DNA from 3 places in the Luteococcus japonicus genome. Region 1 is predicted to be linked to each of the others. Evidence: riboswitches for the same ligand, from Rfam matches in the RefSeq annotation. Region 1 holds a riboswitch; each other region holds the start of a gene.
What was found. Region 1 has a riboswitch for thiamine pyrophosphate ahead of thiM (hydroxyethylthiazole kinase). Riboswitches for the same ligand answer to the same signal wherever they lie in the genome.
Positions count from the first base shown of each region.

Region 1 (7,877 bases):
ATCCGCGCCCATCGGTCGCGCCGCGGCCTGCCACCCGTCGCCTGAACGAGGAGCCCCATGAGCCGCATGCAGAAGCACCTCGACGCCATCCAGCGCAGCAATCACGTGGACCTGTCGGGTGGTGCGGTACGGGAGGGCAAGTACTTGTTCTTCATGCTCGGGTTGCTGGCCTTCGTGACCATCAGCCTGTTCACCGAGGAGTCCCGCTTCAAGCAGGGCGGACTCGTCCTGTTGGGCCTGCTGGACCTCTGCTCGTCTACGCCGCCGCCTGGAACCTAGCCACCGTGCGTCACGCCATCCGGATCAGGCCCGACGGGATCGCGGAACGCGACCAACCAGTCATCCCGTGGCGCATGCTGGCGCAGGCGCAGGCCGGCCGGGACACCGACGGCGCCTACGACATGCGGGTCCTGCTGATCCTGACCAGCGAGGGCCACGACTGAGCCCGCGCCCACGATGTCCTGCTCAAGGATGTCCACAAGCCGCTGCGCGCTCGGGGCATCGAGATGCCGGTGCTGCGCGGCTGCAACCGCCGGGAGACGGCCGACGTGCTCACCGTCGCCATCCGGTTGAACAGGCAGCGGCAGGGGCTCCCAATCTGAGGCCTTCACGTCCCACCTAGCTTGATATTGCAGTACCCAGCTTGGGTTGTAGCCCAAGCTGGGTACTGCGATATCAAGCTAGGTCGGATTGGGGGCGAGCCGCACGACGGGAAAGGACCCGGTGAATCAGACCCGTTCGCGCAGCTTCTCGACGGCCAGCTGGCCCAGCGCATTGGCGGCCAACGGGCTGTCGCCGGTCAGCAGCAGGCGGTCGGCATGGACGGCGCCCGTCATGCCGTCGTTGACCAGTTCGACGCCCCGCTGCTTGAGCCGCTCACCCAGGGCCCAGGTGAGCTTGCCGGGCAGGTAGCCGATCTTCACGTTGGCGCCCTCGTCGAGGCTGTCGGGGAAGACGGCGATCTTGTAGCCAGCAAAGGCATCCCCGGCGGCCAGCAGCGCGGCCGGACCGTGGCACAGGGTGATGATGTGCCGGTCATTGTCCAGCGCCCAGCGCAGGACCGTCCCCACCTGCTCGTCGGACGGCAGTCCGATCATGGCGCCGTGCCCGCCGGGGATGAAGACGGCAGCGTAGTCAGAACCGGCACCCAGCTCGTGGGCGATCACGTCGGCCAGCTTCTTCGGCGCCTTCAGCTTGGGCAGCAGCGCCTCGTAGGCGTCCTTGACGGCCTGGTCCTTGGCCGGGAAGGCCCACAGCTCCAGCTTCGCCATCAGACCCGACGGCGTCGCCACCTCCACCTCGTAACCGGCCTGCACCAAGTGCATCACCGGCAGCAGGGTCTCGACCGGATGGTTGCCGGTGGAGAAGAGCTGGCCGCCCTCGACGGGCAAGTAGCGCTCGTCGGTGGCGATCATCAAGATCTTGCGCGGCCCGCTGGCCACGGTGCCCGGCTCGGCCGCCTCGTAGTCCGTCATCGGCGGCACGTACTGCGCCAGCGAGAACTCCGACGGGAACCAGGCGTCGTGCTCGGCGGTGTCCGGCTGGGGCTTCTTGGAGTCGAACATCTGGGTCTCCTTCACGTCATGGAATGAGCCCAGTCTTGCGCGCCGCGGCCCCCGACACCGCATGGGTTCGCGGAAAGAGGAAGCCTTGACAGGAGCTGGCCCGGCAAGGCCTCAGACCGGCCAGGTCTCCTGGCGCCAGGCGGCATCCCAGAACATCCACTCGTAGCGCGACGCCTGCAGGAAGACCTCCCGCATCCGGACGCGAACCTCGTCGGAGCCGGCCTCGGCCAAGCGGTCAGTGATCTCGCGCGCCCGAAGCGTCGACTCCGCGAAGGCGGGATCGGCATACATGCCGATCCAGTCGCCGTAGGGATGCTGGGCCAGGTCACCGGCGGTGGCCAACAACCGGTCCCCCACCCACTGGTAGATCCAGAAGCAGGGCAGGATCGCGGCCACACCCACCTCGTAGGGGGCAGCGGCGGCCGTCGCCAGCAGGTAGCTGGTGTAGGCACGGCTACTCGGCGACATCTGCCCGGCGCCCACCTCCACATGGGCGGCGTGCAGCTCGCGCTCCGCAACGATGGCCCCCTGCACCCCGACACCCCAGAAGGTGATGTCATCGGCATCGGTGGCTCGAAAGGCCAGCATGCCCATCGCCCGCGCATAGTCGGCCAGATAGAGGGCATCCTGCGTCATGTAGCCGGCGAAGACCTCGCGCGGCAGGCTCCCGTCGCCCAGCCCCGTGACGAAGGGGTGCTGCTCGATGGCGTCCAGGATGGGGCGGGCCTCGGCCCAGATCTCGTCGGTGAATCTCATGTCAGTCCTCCCAGAGGTTCCAGAAATGGTGCACCGGCCCGTGCCCGTGGCCGACGTGCAATTCGTCGGCGTGCTCCAGTGCGTGGGTCAACCAGGTCTTGGCGTCGCTGACGGCCTCCAACCAGCCGTCGCGCTGCGGCCGCAGGGTCGCGATGGCCGAGGACAGGGTGCAGCCCGTGCCGTGGGTGTTGACGGTCTCGACGCGGGGTGCCGCCAATTCCGCGACGCCCTGCGCGTCCGCGTAGATGTCCACCATCTCGCCGCCCGCCAGGTGCCCGGCCTTGAGCAGCACCCGCTGAGCCCCCAGCTCCAGCAGCGCCTTGGCCTGGCCCGCCATCGCGGAGGCCTCGGTCACCTCGTCGACCCCCAGCAGCACCGCCGCCTCGGGCAGGTTCGGGGTGATCAGGGAGGCCTTCGGGACCAGTGCCCGCACGGCAGCCTCCGCCTCGCGGTCCAGCAGGCGGTCGCCGCTGGTGGCCACCATCACGGGATCCAGCACGACGTGTTCCCCGCCGCGGACGTGGTAGTCGTCGATGATCCGTCCGACGACCTCGGCCACCGGGGAGCTGCCCAGCATCCCGATCTTGATCGCGTCGGGAAGGATGTCATCGGCCAGCGTCTGCCACTGCTGCCAGACGAAGCCCGGCTCGACGCCGGAGACACCCGTCACACCCGTGGTGGACTGCGCCGTCAACGCGCACACGACGCCCATCCCGTAGCCACCCAGCGCGCTGAAGGCCTTGAGGTCCGCGAAGATTCCCGCGCCGCCACTGGGGTCGACGCCGGCGATGGTCAGCACCTTGGGGATCATGCCGTCGCCTCCTGCCACTCCCGCACGATCATTGCGGTGGCCTCACCGGGGTCCTCGGCGGCGCAGATGGCGCTGACGATCGCCATTCCAGCCCCCGTCGGCTTGATGGGGGCGATCCGCCCGGGGCCCCCCATGCCACCGATGGCCACCGATGGCACCGTGCTCAGCGCCGCCAGCTCGGCCAGCCCGTCTGGGCCGATCGGCGGTTGGGCATCCGGTTTGGTCTGCTGCGCCCACACCGGCCCGATCCCCACATAGTCGAGCGTCCCGGCCGGCAGCGCGTTGGCCGCCTCCACCAGCTCGCGGCGCTCCACGGACAGGCCCAGGATGGCGTCGGGCCCCAGGAGTTCCCGCGCCTGCTCGGGCGGCATGTCGCCCTGCCCGATGTGCGCCCCGTCCGCTCCCGAAGCGCCCACCAGGTGCACGCGGTCGTTCAGCACGACGGGCACCCGGCCCGCCACCACCTCGACGACGCCCTTCGCCAGCGCCAGGAAGTCCTCGTCCGGCATGTCCGGGTCCCGGACCTGGACGAAGGTGGCGCCGTGGTCGACGGCCGCGGCGACGGTGCGGACCACTCCATCGGGGCCACCGCACATGCCGGTGTCGGTGACCAGGTAGACGCTCATGGCTTCGACAAGCTCAGCCGACGTGAGGGGGCGCTCAGCCCACGTGGGCTTCATGACAACCTCACCTTCTCTTCCAGTTCCTCCGGGGTGACCAGGGCCAGCTGGTCGAGCAGTGCTGCGGCGAAGCTCCCGGGCCCCTGGCTCGTGGCGACGGCATTGTCCGCGGCGACGCAGATCAGGGCGGTGGCGGCGCTGGCGGCCAGCAGCGGTTCGCTGACACCCGCGAAGCCCGCCATCAGGCCGCCCAGACTGCACCCCACGCCCGTCACCCGGGTCATCACCTCGTGGCCGTTGTGGATCCGGACCAGCCGTTCCCCGTCGGTGATGTGGTCGACTGCGCCGGAGACGGCCACCACGGCGCCGGTGCTCCGCGCCAGCTCGTGGGCGAGGTCCAGCACCTCCTGGGGGGCTGCGGTGGAGTCCGCGCCGCGGCCGCCGGCCCCACCCGACAGGCCGGAGATCTCGGAGGCATTGCCGCGGATGATCATCGGACGGTTGGCCAGTACCTCGACGGCGAAGGCGGTGCGCACCGGCAGGCCGCCGGCGGCCACCGGGTCCAACACCCACGGGGTCCCGGCGCTGTGGGCGGCCGCGGAGGCCACCCGCATCGCGTCGTAGGTCTCCTTGTAGGGGGTGCCGGTGTTGACCAGCACGCCGGAGGAGACGCCGGCGAAGACCCCGGCCTCCTCCGGGTTGTCCACCATGGCGGGCGCGGCACCGGCCGCCAGCAGGACATTCGCCGTCCACTGCGCCGCCACGATGTTGGTGAGGCACTGCACCAACGGGGTCTGGGCACGCAGGGTGCGCAGGGAATCGGCAAGCTCTGCCGGGGAAATGACGGATGTGCTCATTGAAGAGACGTCCCTTCGCTAGTCCGAACTAGATCAGGTTCGACGGGTCTGTTCTCAGCCACCTGCGTGGCACCCCGCGTCCTTCTCGGAAGGCTATCGCACGTCGGGCCGCCAGTGGCTGCCGGGGGGCACAGCCACGGAGCCGTGGGCGTGGGGTGAGGGTGTGTGGGTGCGGGTGTGTGGGTGCGGGGTGGCGCAACTCACGTAGCTTGATCTGTGAGGGAGAGGACCCGACGCACAGGCACCGCGGCCCGGACCCGATGGACTGGTCAGGCGCGCAAGGATGGTGGGCATGCGCCATCCCTTCTTCGAGATCGACGTCTTCGCCACCACCGCCTTCAGCGGCAATCCCCTCGCGGTGGTTGCCGAGGCCGACGGCCTGACCACGGAGCAGATGCGCGCCATCGCGTCGTGGACCAATTTCTCCGAGACCACCTTCCTGCTCCGGCCCACCACCCCGGAGGCCGACTACCGGGTACGGATCATGACGCCCTTCGAGGAGTTCCCCTTCGCCGGGCACCCGACGCTGGGCACGGCCCGCGCCTGGCTGGAGCTCGACGGGCAGCCCCGCACCCCCGGTGTGGTCGTCCAGGAGTGCGGCGCCGGCCTGGTGCCGGTGCGCGTCGCCGACGACGAGCTGTCCTTCGCCACCCCGCCCTGCCTGCGTGCCGGCCCGCTGCCCGACGACGAACTCGCCGAGCTGCTGCGTGTCCTGGACCTGTCACCCCAGGACGTCGTCGCCCATGCGTGGGGTGACAACGGCCCCGGCTGGCGGATGGTGCAGCTGAGCAGTGCCGAGGCGGTGCGTGCCGTGCGTCCCCGCGCGGACCGTGCTGACGCAAAGGTCGGCCTCGTGGGCCTGGAAGAGCCGGGACGGGATGCCGCCTACGAGGTTCGTGCCATCACCGATGACCGGGAGGACCCGGTGACCGGCTCACTGAACGGCGCGGTGGCGCAATGGCTGCGGGAGCGCGGCCTGGTGGGCAGTACCTACGTAGCGGCCCAGGGAGGTCAGGTGGGACGCGCCGGCCGGGTGCGGATCCACGACGACGGGAGCGACATCTGGGTGGGCGGCAGGGTGGTCACCCGGGTCCGCGGCGCCATCGAAAGCTGAGTCCCAGCGAAGAAAGAGCATTTCTCTACACTGTTTGGTGCGAATATATTGCGGGCATGGACGAGACACTGCTGCAGGCCCGTGGCCTGGAGATGGCCGGGCGCACGTCGATGGTCTTCGGCCCGGTGGACATGGACCTGCCCCGCGGCCAGCTCGGCGTCGTCACCGGCCAGCAGGGCTCCGGCCGTTCGGCCCTGCTGCTGGCCCTGGCAGGGCGCCTCAAGGGTGTCCAGGGTGAACTGACCGTCGGCGAGATCGACGGCATCGCCCACCCCCGCAAGCTGCGCCGGGAGGTCTCCGTGGCCCGGATCACCGGTCTGGCGGACCTGGAGCCCAATCTGACCATCGGTGAGTCACGCGACGAGCGAGCCATCGCGGAGGGCATCGGGGTGCGCCGCGGCCGGGAGCGCTTCGCCCACCTGGAGCGGGAGCTGGGCCACCGCTTCGACCCCGAGCAGTGGGTGGACCGCATGCCCGCCGTCGAGCGGACCCTGCTCACGCTGGTACTGGGTTGCCTCGCGCCGAGCCGCTATGTCGTGCTCGACGACATCGACGAGTCGCTGACCGACCGCCAGCTCGGATGGATCCACGATGGCCTGGACATCCTCCTGGAGGACGGGCAGCACGTGGTGATGAGCGCCCTGGACCAGAGCCCGCTGCCGGCGAAGGCCGTCGTCTGGCACCTGGACAAGCCCACACTGCCCCAGGACGCGGGCTTCGTGCTGCACCTGCCGCGGCACGCGCAGGACCAGGCCTCGCCCACCCGGCCCATCCCCACTCGCCCAGCCGACCCCACCCCTGACACCCCTGACACCCCTGACACCCCTGACACCCCTGACACCCCTGACACCCCTGACACCCCTGACACCCCTGACACCCCTGACACTCCTGACGCCCCCACTGACCCCACTGACACCACCAAGGACGCCTGATGTTGCTGTCCCGCTTCGAGCTGCGACGTTTCCGGGGCCTGCTGCCCAAGCTCGCCCTCATCTTCGCCACCCTCGTGCCCGTCATCTACGGCTCCATCTACCTGGCCGCCAACTGGGATCCCTATGGCCGCCTCGCGGACCTGCCGGTGGCCATCGTGAACGAGGACCAGAGCGTCACCTACAACAAGCAACAGGTGCACGCCGGGCGGGACTTCACCGAGAACCTGATGTCCAAGCAGGACTTCGGCTGGCGGCTCACCGACGCCGCCGACGCGGAGGACGGCCTGCGGGACGGCCGCTACTACCTGACGGTGCACGTCCCCAAGGACTTCTCGGCCAACCTGGTCAGTGGTTCAGGCGACCATCCGCGACGCGCGGAGATCTCGATGCACCGCAATGACGCCAATGGCTTCGTGATCGGTTCGGTGACCGGGCAGGCGCAGAACAAGATCGAGATGGCAGTCAACGAGACGGCCGTCCAGGCCTACTTCGAGGCCGTCTTCGCCAACCTGGACAAGATTCGCCACGGGATGGTCGAGGCCCGTGACGGCTCCAACAAGCTGACCACCGGGCTCACCGACGCCAAGGACGGCTCCGCCCAGCTGGCCACCGGCGCGACGAAGGCCTCCGACGCCTCCGCCCAGCTGGCCACCGGCGCCAGCACCTTGGACAGCCAGTTCGGCAAGCTGGAGCAGGGCGGCACGGACCTGCAGGCCGGCCTGTCCGAGCTGGGCACGGGTTCACAGAAGCTGGCCACCGGCGCCGAACAGGTGGCGGCAGGTACGCAGACCCTGGCCGACGGCGTGGTGCCGGTACTGGACCGGGCGGCAGAGGTCCAGGGCCAGGTGAAGAAGGACTCGGCGGCCATCGACTCCGACATCCAGGCCGTCAGCTCCGACGTGAACGGCGCGACCGATTCCGTCGACACCCGGCTGGACGCCGTGGAGCAGGCCCTGGCCACCCTGGGCAGTGTGCCCGGCGTCGCCGACTCCACCGCCTACACCGATGCGCAGAAGAAGCTCGCCGAGGCACAGGCCCGCAACGAGCGGGTGGCCGCGGCCGCCACCCGGGCGTCGACCCGCTCCTCGCTGCTGAACCAGCGGGTGCAGGACTCGGCGGCCGCCACGGACCTCAAGGACGCCTCGGCCAAGCTGACGCAGCTCAACGCCGGCGCCCAGCAAGTGGCCGCTGGCGCGGGCACCCTGCACGCCGGCATCGACAG
Region 1 is NZ_RKHG01000001.1:1,659,449-1,667,325, forward strand. It holds gene EDD41_RS08080 (hypothetical protein) at 1-45, shown strand, start outside; gene EDD41_RS08085 (hypothetical protein) at 58-279, shown strand; gene EDD41_RS16820 (hypothetical protein) at 285-443, shown strand; gene hchA (glyoxalase III HchA) at 729-1,565, opposite strand; gene EDD41_RS08095 (TenA family protein) at 1,677-2,321, opposite strand; gene thiD (bifunctional hydroxymethylpyrimidine kinase/phosphomethylpyrimidine kinase) at 2,323-3,132, opposite strand; gene thiE (thiamine phosphate synthase) at 3,129-3,812, opposite strand; gene thiM (hydroxyethylthiazole kinase) at 3,809-4,609, opposite strand; TPP riboswitch at 4,603-4,696, opposite strand; gene EDD41_RS08115 (PhzF family phenazine biosynthesis protein) at 4,902-5,723, shown strand; gene EDD41_RS17140 (ATP-binding cassette domain-containing protein) at 5,780-6,655, shown strand; gene EDD41_RS08125 (YhgE/Pip family protein) at 6,655-7,877, shown strand, end outside.

Region 2 (7,877 bases), 410 kb from region 1:
CCCTCAGCGTCGCCACCAGGCCGACGGGGAGCGGCGCCACCGAGGCGCGGCTGCTGCGCACCATGCAGGAAGGGGAATGATGAGCATCATCCACTGGGCCACCGGCATCATGCTGGCCGCCGCAGCACTGCTGGCACTCGCGCGGATGGTGGCGGGTCCCACCGTCCTGAACCGGGCGCTGGCCAATGACGTGCTGGTGGCCGTGATCGTGTGCGCGCTGGGGCTGGAGGCCGTCATCACCAAGGACACCTCCACCCTGCCGATCCTGATCACCGTCTCCCTGCTGGGCTTCGTGTCCACCGTCGCCATCTCCCGGTTCGTGGCCAAGGACGCCGATGAGCAGGTGGCGCCGTGAACGTCGCGCTGGACTTGGCCGCCAGCCTGCTGATGCTGGCGGGCGCCTTCCTGTGCCTGTGCGCGTCCATCGGCCTGGTGCGCTTCGGTGACCTGCTGAGCCGGATGCACGCTGCCACCAAGCCGCAGGTGCTGGGCGTGGTGCTGGTGATGCTGGGCGTCGGGCTGGGGCTGCGCTCCGGCTTCGACATCGGGATGCTGGTGCTGGTGGCCTTCTTCCAGCTGGTCACGACGCCGGTGGCCTCGCACATGATGAGCCGCGCCGCGCTGCGCACCGGCCGCGGCGGGCGCCCCGTGGACCACCGTCGCGAGTCCTGAGGGTGGATCAGTGGGTGCGCGATGCCCGTCGGGCAATCCGCACGGCACGGTCCGCCACCCCACGGGCGTCGTCCTGGTGGGCCAGCTCACGCCCGTAGAGCACACCGTAGGTGAAGGTGGGCTCCCCGGCCTCCCCGGCGGCGGCGGTCAGTTCCAGCAGACGTGCCCGGGAGACGACGGTGTCCTGCGCGACACCCAGTGACTCGGTGACCTGCTTCCAGGCGGCCGCCGCCCGCTCCGCGTTCGGGAGTGCCGGGATGGCAGCCTCCCACGCATAGCGCGAGGCCTTGGCCTTCTTGCGAGCCTCGTGCGCCAACTCCATCTTCTCCGGGCGCTTCGCCGCGCACGCCGCGGCCCAGCGCATGGAGACCCGGCGGGTGGCGCGGTCCAGATGGCGGGGCAGCACCTGCCGGGCCGGACGCTCCGCCCCCGGCAGGAAGGGCGGGTCCGTCAGCAGGCACGTCAGGGCTTCCAGCAGCCCCGCGTACCGTTCCTCGTCCAGGGCCGCGACCATGGCGGCGTGCGCGGCCGCATGACGGGCGTCGAGCTCGGTGGCCAACCGCTCGCGCACGGGGCCGAGGATGCCCTCGTCGGGCATCAGGTCCAGCCCTTCGTGCAGGCGTTCGCGGAGGACTTCGGCGTCGCGGGGCCCTCCGAGCACCTCTCCCAGCCACTTCAGTTCGGTTCGCAGCGGCTCGGTGCGTTCGGCATCCATCAGGGCGCGATAGACACGTAGGACACTGCGCAGCCGACGGCAGGCCACCCGCAGCTTGTGCACGGCGTCGGGGGCGTCCGCGCGCACCTCCGGCTCCATCGCCTGGACCATGCCCACCTGCGTGGCGAGGTAGTCCCCGATCACCTGGGCGGCGCTCCGGGGCTGGTCCTCCGTGCGCTGTGTCAAGAGGCTGCCAAGCGCCTGCACCAGCTTCGAGGTGGCTGGCTGTGCCTGGGCGCCCTGGGCCTCCAGGGCCCGGGAAATCGCGTCGAGGTCCCCCTCGTGCCCGGCGGGTGTGAGTTCCACCTCCACCTCCTGCCAGGCGTGCTCCTCGGTGCCGCGGCGCACCGTGACCTGGTCCTCGCAGAGCAGGGCAACGGTGGTTCCTCCCTCATCGAGCAGGGGGTCTCGCGACGGGCGGTGTCCAGGCGGGCGACGGGCACGAGCGGCGCGCGCTTGACGACATCGGCCACGTGGCTGCGCAACAGGTGGGGGACGCGGGTGGTGCTGGCACCGGGCAGGATCTCGGCGCCGATCTCCTCACGGGCATGGCCCTCGCCGGGCAGTTTGAGGTGCCACCCCTCGTCGTGTCCGCCGGTGCGGCGCCGCAGGGTGATGCCGCGGCGGGCCAGCACCAGGTCAGGCGTGTCGAAGTAGACTGCCCGCAGGGACAGTTCGTCCCCCGCGCCGAGTGTGACGCCGTCGAGTGCCCTGATCCGGCCGCCCTCGGGCAGGCGGAACTTGCGTTCGATCTCCACGGACATGTCGTCTCCTCAGCGGCGGTGCTGTCGTGCGGCCAGCCTAGCTGGCTCCGCCATCCGAAACTGGACCGCACGGTGTTGCAGCACCTGCGCACGGCGCTAGGTTTCGGCGAAATCCCGCGGAAGCATGACCTCACCTACCAGGCGGAGGTAGGGACACTGCAGCCCCCGTCGATGCCCAGGATCCTGCTGGCGGACCTGAACAGCGCGGAACGGGCCGTCGGGGAGGCACTCGCCGCCGTGCTGCACGCGAGCCGGACGGGGCGGGGAAGCCTGCGGGAGGTGGCGCTGAGTGATCTCGCCCAGATGATGGGTGACCCGGTCCGCCACGGCCTGACCACCCCCGACGGGATCCTTGGCGGATCCCTGCCCGGCTACGGGATCTACCGGGCCTCCGACGGCTACGTGGCCCTGGCCGCGCTGGAGCCGCACTTCTGGGAGCGGACCCGCGCCGAGCTGGGCGTCGAGGGGAGCCGGGAGGAGCTGGAGACCCTCTTCGCAGCCCGGAGCGTGGCGGACTGGGAGGCGTGGGCGGGGGAGCGGGACATCCCGCTGGCCCGCGTCCGATAGGTTCGCCTGCATGGACCAGCCCGATGACTTCATGATCGGTGCGCTGCTCGGGATGACCGTCGGCGCCCTCAACCACGTCGACCCGTCAAAGGCACAGGAGAACGAGGCAGCCTTCATGCGCCTGCTCAGCCTTCCCGTGGAGCAGCGCAATGCGGAGGCGGCGCAGCTGATGCGCGCGCTGGACTGGGACGAGTCCGTCGAGGACGTCAATGACCAGGGCGTCCAGCAGCTGGTCGCCTGGGGCCTCTTGCTGCGCGACATCTGAGGACGGCGCAGTAGGGGACAGACGCCTCGTGGTCCGCACTGACCCGAGGCCTCGGCCCCTGTGCTCAGGCGGCCTGGGCGATGCCCCGAGCGGCCTCGCGTTCCTCCTCACGGCTGCTGGCGACGGTGGCCGCGCGCGCCGGGATCTGCTGCGCTCGGGTCTCGGGGGCCAGCTCACGACGACGGTGCAGGTACATGCCGATCAGGACGAGCGGGGCGAGCAGGAAGGGGATCGCCACGAACAAGGCAAGGCAGAACAGGGCGAGGACGACGATTCCAATCAGTGCGGACATGACACCCAGATTGGTCGATGCGAGGGGCGATTCTGGCCCTTGACCGGGGTTCTTTCAGCTTCTCCGAAGCCGATTCAGCAAGTCTTCGGGTTCATCTCATCCCGCGTTGAGCAATCCGTCACCCGCCTGTCACCTGATGCCCGTCGCGCGGGCCACACCTCACACACCGCTAGGGTGTGGGACATCCCACGGGAGCCCTCGGCAGAGGGCTGAGATCGAGCTGTTGCCGCTCGGACCGTCCGAACCTGCCCGGATCATGCCGGCGAAGGAAGAGAGATGTCATGACGAAGATCCATGCCCACACGCTCGTCGAAGCGGCCCCGCGGGTGAGCCGGGCGACGTATCGCCGCGCCGCCCTCACCGGCGGCGTGATCGGGAACTACGTGGACCAGGTCAACATCTTCCTGCCGGCGCTGGCCCTGGCCCCGGCCATGAAGACCCTTGCGGGGCCCAGCGCCGCGTCCTCCGGCACGGCCATCGTCGTGATGGCGATGCTGCTGGGCCGCCCGGTGGGCGCGACGGTCTTCGGACGGATCGCGGACCGGGCCGGACGCACCCGCACGACGGCCGTCGCCATCGCCGGCACCGCGGCCTGCACGCTGTTGATCGCGGCGCTGCCCACGCACCGGGTGCTGGGCGGCGCCACCTTCGCGCTGTTGGTGGCGCTGCGTTTCGTCGGGGGCATGTTCATTGCCGGGGAGTACTCGGCGGCGGTGCCGTTGGCCATGGAGTGGAGCGCGCCGCGCCACAGGGGGCTGTTCAGTGGATTGATCATGGCGATGGCACCCTGTGCGCAGGCGACGATCGCCTTCGTCACGGCAGGCATGCTGATGGCCCTGGGGCCGGAGTCCTATGCGGCCTGGGGATGGCGCCTTCCCTTCGTTGCGGGCGGGCTGGCCTCCTGCGCCATGTTCGTCTTCTACCGGCGACACGTGGCCGATGCCACCCGGGCCGTGCGGCCGGGAATCGACGAGGCAGGTACCCGTGGCAGCCTGCGCGAGGTGGTGCTGGGGCCGTGGCGGGGCGCCTTCTGGCGGATGTTCTGCCTGATGAGCGGGTTGTGGTTGATGACCCAGATGGTGGTGCTGCTGCTCGGGCAACGCCTGGTCAGCGACGCCGGGCTCTCGGCGGGCCGGGCCTCCGTGGTGATGGGCTTCGCGTCGGTGGGACAGGCGCTGGTGATGGCGCTCACCGGGCACCTGTCGACCCTGGTCGGCCGGCGACGCTACTTCCTCTTCGCGACGACGATCGCCGCCGTCGGCGGCTCCGCGGCCTGGTTGTGGATGATGGGCACGGGGCCGGGGCTGGTGGGGCTCATCGTCGGCGCGGTGCTGGCGCAGGTGCTCACCGTCACCGCCTACGGGCCGGTCGGCGCCTACCTGAGCGAGGCCTTTCCCGCCCACGTGCGCTCCACCGGGTACGGCACCGCATATTCCGCGTCGATCGTGTTGCCGGCCCTCTATCCCTACTGGCTTCCGTGGCTGGCCGGTGGGACCAGCCGCAATGCCGCCGTGGTGCTGGTGCTCATCGCGGGCTCTGCGCTGGTGTCGCTCGGGGCCGCGCTGGGACCCCGGTTGGCGCCGGCCGAGATCGAGCAGGTGGCGGTGTGAGCGGCCCCGGGGCCGTGGTGCGCGGCGTGCGCGGCCGGGAACCTCTGGTGCACTGCCTCACGGCGGCGGTCAGCATGAACCTGGTGGCCGACGCGCTGTTGGCGGCGGGGGCGCGCCCGATGATGACCGAGACCCTCGACGAGGCGCCCTTCGTGGTGCGCCGCGCCGATGCCCTGCTGGCAAACCTCGGCACGCTGAGCACCGACGGCAGGGGCGGGATCCCCGCCACGGTGGAGGTGGCGCGTGAACTGGGGGTGCCATGGGTCCTGGACCCGGCCGCCATCGGGCCCAGCCCGGTGCGGGTGGACCTGGCCCGCCAGCTGCTGGCCCTTGGGCCGAGCGTCGTGCGGGCCAATGCCTCGGAGGTGCTGGTCCTGGCCGGGGACTCGACGGGTGGCAGGGGAGCCGACTCCACCGCGGACCCGGCCGAGGCCCTGGCCGCGGCCCGGACGATCGCGGCTCGGTACGGCACCGTGGTGGCCATCTCCGGTGCCCAGGACGTGATCACCGACGGCCGCCGTGAGGTCCGGGTCAGCAACGGGCACCCGCTGTTGACCCGGGTCACCGGCACGGGCTGCACCCTGGGCGCCCTGACGGCGGCCTGCTGCAGCGTCGCCAGTCCGCTGGATGCCGCCGTCGCGGCGACGGTGTGGCTCGGCGTGGTGGGGGAGCGGGCGGCGCGATCCTGCCCCCGGCCGGGATCCTTCAAGGTGGAACTGGTGGACCAGCTCTTCGAGCTGGACGGCGACGAGGTGGAACGAGGAGCGAGCGTCTCATGACCGACTGGCGGATGTACCTGGTGACTTCTGGAAATGACCGGCGCACCGTCGAGGTGGCCGCGGCTGCCGCGCGGGGTGGCGCCGGCGTGGTGCAGGTGCGGCACAAGCAGGGTGGTGACCGGGAGCTGCTGGCCCTGGTGACGGCCGTGGCAGCCGCTGTGGAGCGAGCCAATCCGGACACCCGCGTCGTGGTGGACGATGCAACCGATGTTGCCTGGGCGGCCCGCCGGGCCGGGGCCGCCGTGCACGGCGTGCACCTGGGGCAGGACGACCTGCCCGTCGAGGCGGCCCGTCAGATTCTCGGCCCCGACGCACTGGTCGGTCTCACGACTGGGACACTGGAGCTGGTGCAGCGCGCGCAGCAGCAGGCGGGCGTCGTCGACTACCTGGGTGCCGGGCCCTTCCGCCCCACCCCGACAAAGGACTCGGGACGTGCGCCACTGGGCGTCGAGGGATACCGGCCGCTGGTGCAGGCATCACGCATACCGGTCCTGGCCATCGGCGACGTCACGCCCGCTGACGTCGAGGCCCTTGCCGGGACGGGCATCGCCGGCGTGTGCATGGTGCGTCACGTGATGCAGGCGGCAGATCCCGAGGCCCTGGTGCGCGGCGTCCTGGCTGGCTACGAGCGTGGTCGGCTTGCCGCCCAGACCTAGGCTCGGGGCCATGGACATCCATGCGGCAAGGATTCCGCGACGAGGAACAGCCTGACGGTCTGCGGGTGCTCGTGGACCGTGTGTGGCCGCGCGGCATCAGCAAGGACCGGGCCGCGCTGGACCTGTGGGCCAGGGACCTGGCCCCCTCCGACGGGCTGCGTCGCTGGTTCCATGAGGAGCGCGGGACGCGCCACGACGAGTTCGTCCGTCGCTATCGTGAGCAGCTCGACGGGGCCGACCACGACGGGCTGCCCGCCCAGTTGCGAGAGCACGAGGAGGTCCTGCTCCTCACCGGGAACAAGGACGTCGGGAACTCCCACGTCCCCGTGCTCCAGGAGTGGCTGCGCGAGCTCTACCCAACATCTGGACGAAGCTCTGCCTGACATCTGGACGGGCGCGGTCACGCCTCGAGACGCGCGTGGACGGCGGCGCCGACACCCAGCAGACCGGGGTCGGACAGTTCCACCAGTGTGGGCTCGCCGGCTCCGGCTGCAGCTGCCATCACGGCGGCTCGGCGGCGGGCGTCGGTGATGGCGGCGGCGAGCGTCTCGTCCTCGTGGCGTCGACGCGTCTGTTCGGTGAGGTCCCAGGCGACGTGCCCCAGCTGCACGTCGGGCTGTTCGCCCCAGCGGGCCGAGAACTCGGACAGGGCGACGGCATCGCGGAAGACCACCTGCATCATGATCCCGGCGTGGTGCACGATCCCGGCGGGCTGGCCCTGTGCGTCGAAGCGCTGCTCGGTCCAGGTGCGCGGGGCCTCGACGTCATGACGCTCCACCGGGGCCTGTCCCATCAGTTCGTCCACCAGGCGCGTGGCGCTGCGCTGGGCCGCCTGCATGGCGCGGGCGCGGTCCTCGTCGGTGCAGTGCACCTCAAGGTGCAGGGTGCCCAGTTCGGCGGGCAGTTCGACGCTGTGGCGGCCTTCGACGGTGATCAGCATGCGCTTCAGGGTACGGGGGCGACGCGGTCAGGCGGCGAGGCGGACGTGGTCACGAGGGTGCAGGGTGGCCAGCTCGTGCACGTCGGCGCGGCGGCCCTGCGGTGCGCAGACCCGTCGCGTACGAGGGGCCACGGAGTGCGAGAGCAGGGCACCGACCAGCACCAGCGGCGCCATCAGCAGCGGCAGCGCCAGCCAGATCAGGACCAGGACACCAAGGGCAGCGGCCATACCGAGGAGATTCATCATGGCTCAAGCCTCGCTGTGAGGGGGCTGTGCGCACATCGGCTGGATGGATGGTTCGGGCTGCCACCCGCGGTGGAAGCCGTCGTGGCGGGTTCATCCCACAGTCGTAGGCCATCTGGCCCCCTACCCGTGCCACTCAGGGTGACCACCCACCGGCACCCGGAGCCTTTGCCGGGGGAGAGCACCTAGTCTGGTGCCATGCCAGCACTTCGTTCCCGCACCACCACCCACGGCCGCAACATGGCCGGAGCACGCGCCCTGTGGCGCGCCACCGGCATGACCAATGAGGACTTCGGCAAGCCGATCGTCGCCATCGCGAACTCCTTCACCCAGTTCGTGCCCGGTCACGTGCACCTCAAGGACATGGGTCAGCT
Region 2 is NZ_RKHG01000001.1:1,249,827-1,257,703, reverse strand. It holds gene EDD41_RS06140 (Na+/H+ antiporter subunit E) at 1-80, shown strand, start outside; gene EDD41_RS06135 (MrpF/PhaF family protein) at 77-355, shown strand; gene mnhG (monovalent cation/H(+) antiporter subunit G) at 352-672, shown strand; gene EDD41_RS06125 (CYTH and CHAD domain-containing protein) at 680-1,735, opposite strand; partial or broken gene EDD41_RS18120 (CYTH domain-containing protein) at 1,852-2,151, opposite strand; gene EDD41_RS18115 (CoA transferase) at 2,323-2,718, shown strand; gene EDD41_RS06110 (hypothetical protein) at 2,729-2,983, shown strand; gene EDD41_RS06105 (hypothetical protein) at 3,048-3,275, opposite strand; TPP riboswitch at 3,454-3,563, shown strand; gene EDD41_RS06100 (MFS transporter) at 3,557-4,885, shown strand; gene thiM (hydroxyethylthiazole kinase) at 4,882-5,664, shown strand; gene EDD41_RS06090 (thiamine phosphate synthase) at 5,661-6,320, shown strand; gene EDD41_RS06085 (DUF488 domain-containing protein) at 6,341-6,703, shown strand; gene EDD41_RS06080 (SIMPL domain-containing protein) at 6,721-7,260, opposite strand; gene EDD41_RS06075 (hypothetical protein) at 7,288-7,506, opposite strand; gene ilvD (dihydroxy-acid dehydratase) at 7,702-7,877, shown strand, end outside.
Region 2: it holds a riboswitch for thiamine pyrophosphate, as region 1 does, so the genes downstream of both, EDD41_RS06100 (MFS transporter) here and thiM (hydroxyethylthiazole kinase) in region 1, are expected to answer to the same signal.

Region 3 (7,877 bases), 150 kb from region 1:
CCGGTCAGGTCGGCCTTGCCCTTGGGCGCCCAGGCGGGGCAGTGCACGGTGGTCCAGATCCGGTCGCTACCCGAGGTGACGGCCAGCTGCACCGGGGTCTTGGCCAAGTCCAGCGTGCAACCCTTCTCGCTCTTCATCGTGATGGTGTAGGCGGCGCCGGCACCGATCTTCGGTGACCGGGAACCGTCGAGGGACAGGCTCACGTCGCCGCCCTGGCACTCGGCAGGCGCGCTGGGTGTGGGGGTGGGCGTCGGGCTCTGGCTGGGGGTCTGGCTGGCACTGGCCGACGGCGTGCTCGACGCACTCGCACTCGCCGAAGGACTCGCGGAGGCCGACGCGCTCGGGGAGGCCGATGGGCTGGGCGTAGCCTCGGCGCTGGCCAGCGACGACGGGTTCTGCGGCGTGGCAGCGACGGTGGAACGGTCGTCACCGCCGAACAGGCCGGACAGCACCCACCAGATCAGCCCGAGGGCCAGCAGGAAGGCCACGACGAAGATGCCGCGTCGCAACCAGTAGGTGTTCTCAGGCTCCGGGCCGGACGGGTGGATCACCGAGTTCATGCACCGATCGTAGGGTTGGTGGGCGGCTTTGCCTACCATGGCTCGCGTGATCCAGGACAACGAACTCACCGAAGACGCACGCCGCCGCATCGTGGCCCGGGTGGGTGACTGGTTCGACGAGCACCGCCGGGACCTGCCCTGGCGCCGCTCCACGCCGTGGGGCGTCATGGTCAGCGAGTTCATGCTGCAGCAGACGCCCGTCTCCCGGGTCCTCGGCCCCTGGCAGGAGTGGATGGAGCGTTGGCCCGCCCCCGACGACCTGGCCAGCGAGCAAGCCGGTGCCGCGGTGGCAGCCTGGGGCCGGCTCGGCTACCCCAGGCGCGCGCAGCGGCTGCACCGCGCCGCCACCGTGATCAGCGAGCAGCACGCCGGCCGAGTGCCCGGGACCCTGGAGGAGTTGCGGGCCCTGCCCGGCGTCGGGCAGTACACGGCGGCCGCCATCCTGTCCTTCGCCTTCGGCGGGCGCGCGGTGGTGCTGGACACCAACATCCGTCGCCTGCTCTGCCGCGTGGAGGACGGCCGGGAGTTCCCGCCGGACTCGGCCACCGCCTCGGAATGGCGCCGGGCGGAAGACTGGCTGCCCGACACCGACGAGCGCGCGGCGCACTGGGCGGCCGCGTCGATGGAGCTGGGAGCGCTGGTCTGCACGGCCCGCAGTCCGCGCTGCGAGGACTGCCCCGTCAAGGATTCCTGCCGCTGGCGGGCCGCCGGACACCCGCGGCACGACGGACCCCCGCGTCGCACCCAGGCCTGGCACGGAACCGACCGCCAGTGTCGCGGGGTGCTGCTTGACCTGGTCCGCCAGAACCCCGAGGGCGTCACCGTCGAGGTGGCGCTTGGGGCCTGGGCGGAACGGGTTCAGGCGGAGCGCTCACTGGCCGGGCTGCTGGCCGACGCGCTGGTCCGCGACGACGGTGGCCTGCTGCGGCTGTGATCCCCACCAACGCCAGGCCAGCACCATCAACAGCGCGGTGGTGAGCAGCAACTGGCCGCGTTGGACGAGGCCCATCATGTCCATCCGGACGCCGGGCAGGTGGGCGGCGAGGGTTGCCGCCAACAGGCCCAGCCACAGCACGAAGAGCGCGCCGAGCACCATGCGGCCCTCCCACCCGATCCAGCAGCGCACCCGCTGACGACGCCACAGCAGAACCGCGAAGGCCACGCCGAGGGCCGTGACCGCCACCGTGCTTGTGCCGGTGTGCGCCAGGTGGGTCCACGGCACCTGCCAGCTGGCCTCCCGGGCGGCGCATTCGGCGTCGCGGGTGGCCACACAGCTCATCGGACACAGGGAGTCGGCGACGGTGGCCAGCCCGAAGAGCGCCAACAACCGGAAGGCCCAACGCTCGTGACGCCAGCTCGGGCTCCTGCGCAGCAGGAGCAGGGCCACCAGGCCGGCCACCGTCATGCTCACTCCCGCCAGGGTGTCGCCCATGCGGAAGAGCAGGGCGTGGGGTTCACCGTTGGCCCCCAGCTCGCTGACATAGGAGGTCCGGGGCGAGAGCTTCGTCGGCAGCAGGAGTTCCAGCAGCCACACGGAATAGAACAGGCCGCCCAGCATCATCAGCCCGGCCGAGACCCGTCGCGCGCTCCTCATGCCAGCAACGCTAGGAGTCTGTCGGGTCAGCATCCGTCCACCATAGGGCCTGTCCGGGGGAAACCCGGGTCGTAATGACTGCTAGCCTCATGGGTGCACACGGGAGTCCGGAGCACCGGGCTGAGAGGAAGGTTTCGCACCTTCGACCGTCGAACCTGATCTGGATCATGCCAGCGCAGGGAGGCCTCTTGCGGCAACCGAAGGCCGGCTGCCACCCGTGCCCATTCCTCGAGAGGGCACACGAATGAGCACCATCACCGAAGACCCCACCCGTCCCCGCAGCAGTTCCGGCTGGCGCGTGGTGGACATCGTCGTCGCCGCCATCCTGGGCGTTGCGGTCGGCGTCATCTTCTGGGCCTTCAACAACACCGTCGCCACCGTCTGGGGGCCGCTGGAGGCTGTGCTGCCCGGCCTGGCCGGTCTGATCACTGGCGTCTGGTTCCTGGGCGGAACGCTGGGCGGTCTGGTCATCCGCAAGCCGGGCGCCGCCCTGCTGGTGGAACTGTTGGCCGCCACCGTCTCCGTGCTGCCCGGCAACCAATGGGGCATCACCACGCTCTACTCCGGCCTCGCCCAGGGAATTGGCGCGGAGATCGTCTTCGCGATCTTCGCCTGGAAGCGCTGGAGCCTGCCGGTGGCAGCCTTCGCCGGAATCGGCTCGGCACTGGGCGCCTTCGTCAACGAGTACTTCCTGATGGGCAACCATGCGAAGAGCTTGGCCTTCAACGCCACCTATCTCGTCTGCCTGGTCATCTCCGGTGTGCTGCTGGCCGGAGGACTGGCCTGGGTGCTGATGAAGGCCCTGGCATCGGCCGGGGCGCTCGATCGCTTCGAGTCCGGCCGCGAGACCCGTCGCGCGGTCTGACGCCGATGATCGTCGCCGAGGGTTGGGGTTGGCGCCACGCGAGCCGACGCGACTGGGCGGTACGCGGGGCCAGCTTCACCATTGGCGACGGTGAGCGGGTCCTGCTGCTGGGGGCCTCCGGCGCCGGCAAGTCGACGCTGATGCACGCCATGGCGGGCGTGCTGGGCGGCGCCGATGAGGGCGAGGAGGAAGGGCGTCTGCTCGTCGACGGAGCCCATCCCACCCGACGCCACGGCCACGTCGGGCTGGTGATGCAGGATCCGGAGACCCAGGTGGTGCTGGCCCGGGTGGGCGACGACGTCGCCTTCGGCGCGGAGAACCTGGGCGTGGCTCGCGACGAGATCTGGCGACGGGTGGACGAGGCCCTGGACGCAGTTGGTCTGGACGTCGGCCGTGACCGACCCACCACTGCCCTGTCCGGCGGCCAGAAGCAGCGGCTGACCATCGCCGGAGCCCTGGCGATGCAGGCGAAGGTCCTGCTGCTGGACGAACCCACCGCCAATCTGGACCCCGAGGGTGCCCGCGAGGTGCGCGACGTGGTGGCCCACCTCAGCCGGGAGCGCGGGACCACCCTGGTGGTGGTGGAGCACCGGGTGGAGTTGTGGGCGGACCAGGTGGACCGGGTGATCGTGCTCGCTCCGGGCGGGGGGATCCTTGCGGACGGTGCGCCCGGCAGGGTCTTCGTCGAGCAGCGTGAGGCCCTGTTGGCCGCGGGCGTCTGGGTGCCGGGCGTGGACATCCCCTCGACAGGCTCGGGGAACGGAGAAGGAAGCACGGCCGGGCCTGCCGAGGCCCCCTGGGCCCTGCGCGGCGAAGCACTGGCCATCGGCCACGACCCGCAACATGTCGTGCAGCACGCGCTCGATGTCACCATCCCCGCAGGACGCTCGACGATGATCACCGGCCCGAACGGCGCCGGGAAGTCCACCCTGGCACTTACCCTGGCCGGTCTGCTCCCCCGGCTCGACGGCCGCGTGGTGGCGGCCGGGGAGCTGCGTCCCGCCCGCGTCCTGGGCCCACGGCACTGGGGCAGGCGCAGGCCGGTGGATTCCTCTGACCCCGGCACCTGGTCCTCGCGGGACCTGATCACCCGGATCGGGACGGTCTTCCAGAGCCCGGAGCACCAGTTCGTCGCCACCACGGTGCGCGACGAGCTCGCCGTGGGCCTGCGAGCCCTGGCCGCCGTCGACCCGCAGTGGACCACCCAGCGCATCGACGAGCGCGTCGACGAACTGCTGGCAATGCTGCACCTGTCGCGGATTGCCGGGGCCAATCCCTTCACGCTGTCCGGCGGCGAGAAGCGCCGCCTCAGCGTGGGGACCGTGCTCGCCACCGGGCCACGGGTGATCTTCCTCGACGAACCCACCTTCGGGCAGGACCGCAACACGTGGCTGGACATGGTGGCGCTGGTGCGGGCCATGCTGGACCAGGGGCGCGCGGTGGTCAGCATCACCCACGACGCGGACTTCATCACGGCCCTGGCCCAGCACCGGATCCATCTGGAGCCGCAGCGATGAGCCGTCCCCGAACCCTGCTGGAGCGGCTCAATCCCGCGACGCTGCTGTTGCTCGCGGTCATCCTCTCCGTGCCCTTGGTGGTGACCCTGGACTGGGTGAGCGCCAGCGTGGCACTGGCTCTGGAGGTGGTGGCGCTGGTGGCCTGCCGGGTTTCCCTGCGGCGGATCCTGCGCAGGCTGGCCCCGCTGTTGCTGATCGCCCCGCTGGGGGCGATCAGCATGCTGCTCTACGGCCAGACGTCCGGCCGCATCTGGTGGCACTGGGGGCCAGTGGTGGTCAGCGACGGTTCGATCAGCCTGGCCGTGGCCCTGTTCATCCGCATCTTCGCGCTGGCTCTGCCGGCCGTGATGCTCTTCGCGGACATCGACGCCACCCGGATGGCCGACGGCCTGGCCCAGGTGGTGCGGCTTCCGGCCCGGTTCGTGCTGGGCTCCCTGGCGGGCTTCCGGATGCTGGCCCTGTTCACCTCGGACTGGCGGGTGCTCGGGCAGGCACGGCGGGCCCGCGGGCTGGGCGACGACGGGCGGCTGCGGCGCTGGGCACTGATGAGCTTTTCCCTGCTGGTCCTGGCCCTGCGACGAGGCGGGCGGCTGGCCACCGCCATGGAGGCCAAGGGTTTCGGGGCACCGGTCGAACGCACCTGGGCCCGGCCCTCGCGCGTGGGTGCCGCCGATGCCCTGGCGGTGTTGGTCTGCCTGGCCATCGCGGCGGCATCCCTTGCCGCGGCAGCACACTTCGGGACCCTGATGACAGTCCTGTCATGAGCGGACCGGTGCGCAGGATCATTGTCGACGGCGGCTCCGGGGCGGGCAAGACCACCTTCGCCCGGCGACTGGTGGAGCGCTGGGGCGTGCTGTGCGGTGAGTCGGTGCAGTTGGTCAGCCTGGATGACTGCTACCCGGGGTGGCATGGACTCGCGGCGGCCTCCCGGATGGTGGTGGCCGACATCCTGCGCGCCCATGATCCCGGTTACCGACGCTGGGACTGGGAACGTCGGGAACCGGCGGACTGGGTGGCGCTGGATCCCGGGCTGCCGATGGTCGTCGAGGGATGCGGGGCACTGACCCACGATTCGGCCCGGTTGGCGGATCTGTCCTTCTGGTTGGACATGCCCGCCGACGAGCGTCGCAGCCGCGCGTTGGCCCGCGACGGTGCGAGCTACGAACCGTGGTGGGAGGTCTGGGCCGCCCAGGAGGCCGAGCACTGGCGACGCCACGAGCCGCAGCGCCTCGCCTGCATGGTCGTGATCCCCCCGCACTGAAGACCTGCTGAGGCCCATGCCCTCCGCGCCCACGTGGACTAGGACTTTCATCGGCTCCGTCGGGGCCCGTGCCGAGCCACCCCTGTACCGGGACAGCTGGAGCCCGTGGCGGAGGCCGCGGGATGGTCTAGCCTCCTGCCCGGTGGCCGCTACGGCCGGCCGCCGCGCGGGCGGGGGTCCGCGTGCTCTCGGGGGGAGCGTCTCGCCACCCAGACCCAAGGATCCCCCACATGTCCTCCCCCATTGCCCGGCTCGTACTGGCCAGCTGCATTGCCGGCAGCCTCTCCGCCGTCGCCCCCGCCGATGCAGCCACCGCATCGTCCGTGAAGTGCCAGATCGTCCGGTCCCCGGTCGTCGGCGGCTTTGCGTGGCGCGGGATGCCCACCCGTCGCACCAGCAACACCGCGGTGGCCAAGGCGACGGTGCACGAGCTGACCCACCACGTCGAGTACCGCACCACCGCCCGACAGCGGGCACGCCTCTACGCGGACCTCGGCATTCGCAATCCCAGCGGCAACTACTTCGCCTTCAACGATGGCTACTACTACTCCGGATCGCTGGCCCGTTGGAAGGCCTCGCCGCGTGAGCGGCTGGCCGAATCGGTGGTGAACTGCACCTACGGGTCACCGAACCACAAGGGCATGAAGCAGGTCCCGCGCGGCAAGTGCAAGCCCTTCCTGTCACACTTCCGCCAGGCTCTGGCACAGGCCCGCTGACCCGCGGGCACCGGCTGCGTCAGGCCGTGGGGTCGAGCCGCGGCCGGAGCCAGGGCCGGCCATCAAGTCGAAAGCAGAAGACTGCCAGGGCACCGTAGGCAGCCAGTTCGACCAGTGCACCCAGGAGCCGCAGAGCCACCCAGCCGGATGTCCCGCCCAGCGTGGCGTCATGACCGGCGATGGCGGCGCTGAGGCTCCAGCCTGCTGCCATGGCGCGCCCCACCAGCACTCCCGCCATCAGCACGGCGAGCCGCCGCGCCATGTGCACCAGGTGCTGATCGCGCCCTGTCGAGGCCGCCGCGACGCCCATCAACATCCACCAGGTGGCGGCGAGCGCCGCGAGCCCTTCGCCCAGGCCCACAGCGTGGAGCAGCACGTCCCACGACTGTTCGCTGAAGAAGAGCGCCATCGTGATGCTGCCGAGGATGCCTGCCAGCAGGGCCGCCTGCTTGGCGCGCGTGAAATCCACCGAGGCCTCCGGGTGCGCGAGCGCCTGCTCCTCGACGACGGCATAGGCAATGGCCCAGCCCGCGACGTCAGGAAGCACGTCGAAGCCGTTGAGGCTGGGATCCAGCCCCACCAGGAGCATCGCCCAGCCGAGTAGGCGCATCGTCATGACAGTGACCATATTGCCTGACGTGCGGTTCCGGACCGGGGCGCACCAGAAGTTGATGCCCTTCGTGTCCCGTGCGCCTCCAGAGCGGCATCTGCTCAGGCGACACCGTACCCAAGACGCATGGGATACATGCTTTCGACTATATCTTTTGGGGTGTGACCATTCCTGGACCTGAAGCGCTCCCTGCCCACGCTTTCGCCGAGCCTCCCCCCGTGCGCGGTCGGCGCGGGCTGGGCCGACGCTGCGGCCGGACGTTGGCGGCCGCGTGGTCGCTCGCCACCTGGCGCTGGCTCGTGGCCGCGGGAGTCCTCCTGGTCATCTTCCCTCGAACCGTTCCGAATGCCACGGGCGACCGGTCCGTCTTCCTGGCTGTAGCCGAGAGGCTGCTCCAAGGGGATCGGCTCTACGCAGACGTGTGGGACAACAAGGATCCACTGTTCTTCTGGTCGCTGTCCCTCGAGCGGCTGGTGTGGCCGGAACAGTGGGACGTGCTGGGAGAGATCGCATGGATCGGCCTCGCATGCCTCGGCGTCTGGCACTGGTCCCGGGCACTGGGTTCGGACCAGTTGCCGGCATGGTGGGCAGCATGTGTCGCAGCACCGCTCATCATCACCGGCGACTCGTACATTGCCGGAATGACCTCATTGCCCGGCACGGCGCTGGGGATCCTCGCCCTGGGCCTCGCCGCCCGCGAACGATGGACCGCCGCTGGCACCGTGGGAGCCCTGCTGTGCTTCACAAAGATGGT
Region 3 is NZ_RKHG01000001.1:1,509,741-1,517,617, forward strand. It holds gene EDD41_RS07395 (hypothetical protein) at 1-560, opposite strand, end outside; gene EDD41_RS07400 (HhH-GPD family protein) at 610-1,494, shown strand; gene EDD41_RS07405 (DUF998 domain-containing protein) at 1,432-2,154, opposite strand; TPP riboswitch at 2,244-2,353, shown strand; gene EDD41_RS07410 (ECF transporter S component) at 2,399-3,019, shown strand; gene EDD41_RS17785 (ABC transporter ATP-binding protein) at 3,025-4,536, shown strand; gene EDD41_RS07420 (energy-coupling factor transporter transmembrane component T family protein) at 4,533-5,300, shown strand; gene EDD41_RS07425 (AAA family ATPase) at 5,297-5,797, shown strand; gene EDD41_RS07430 (hypothetical protein) at 6,028-6,513, shown strand; gene EDD41_RS07435 (hypothetical protein) at 6,533-7,129, opposite strand; gene EDD41_RS07440 (hypothetical protein) at 7,342-7,877, shown strand, end outside.
Region 3: it holds a riboswitch for thiamine pyrophosphate, as region 1 does, so the genes downstream of both, EDD41_RS07410 (ECF transporter S component) here and thiM (hydroxyethylthiazole kinase) in region 1, are expected to answer to the same signal.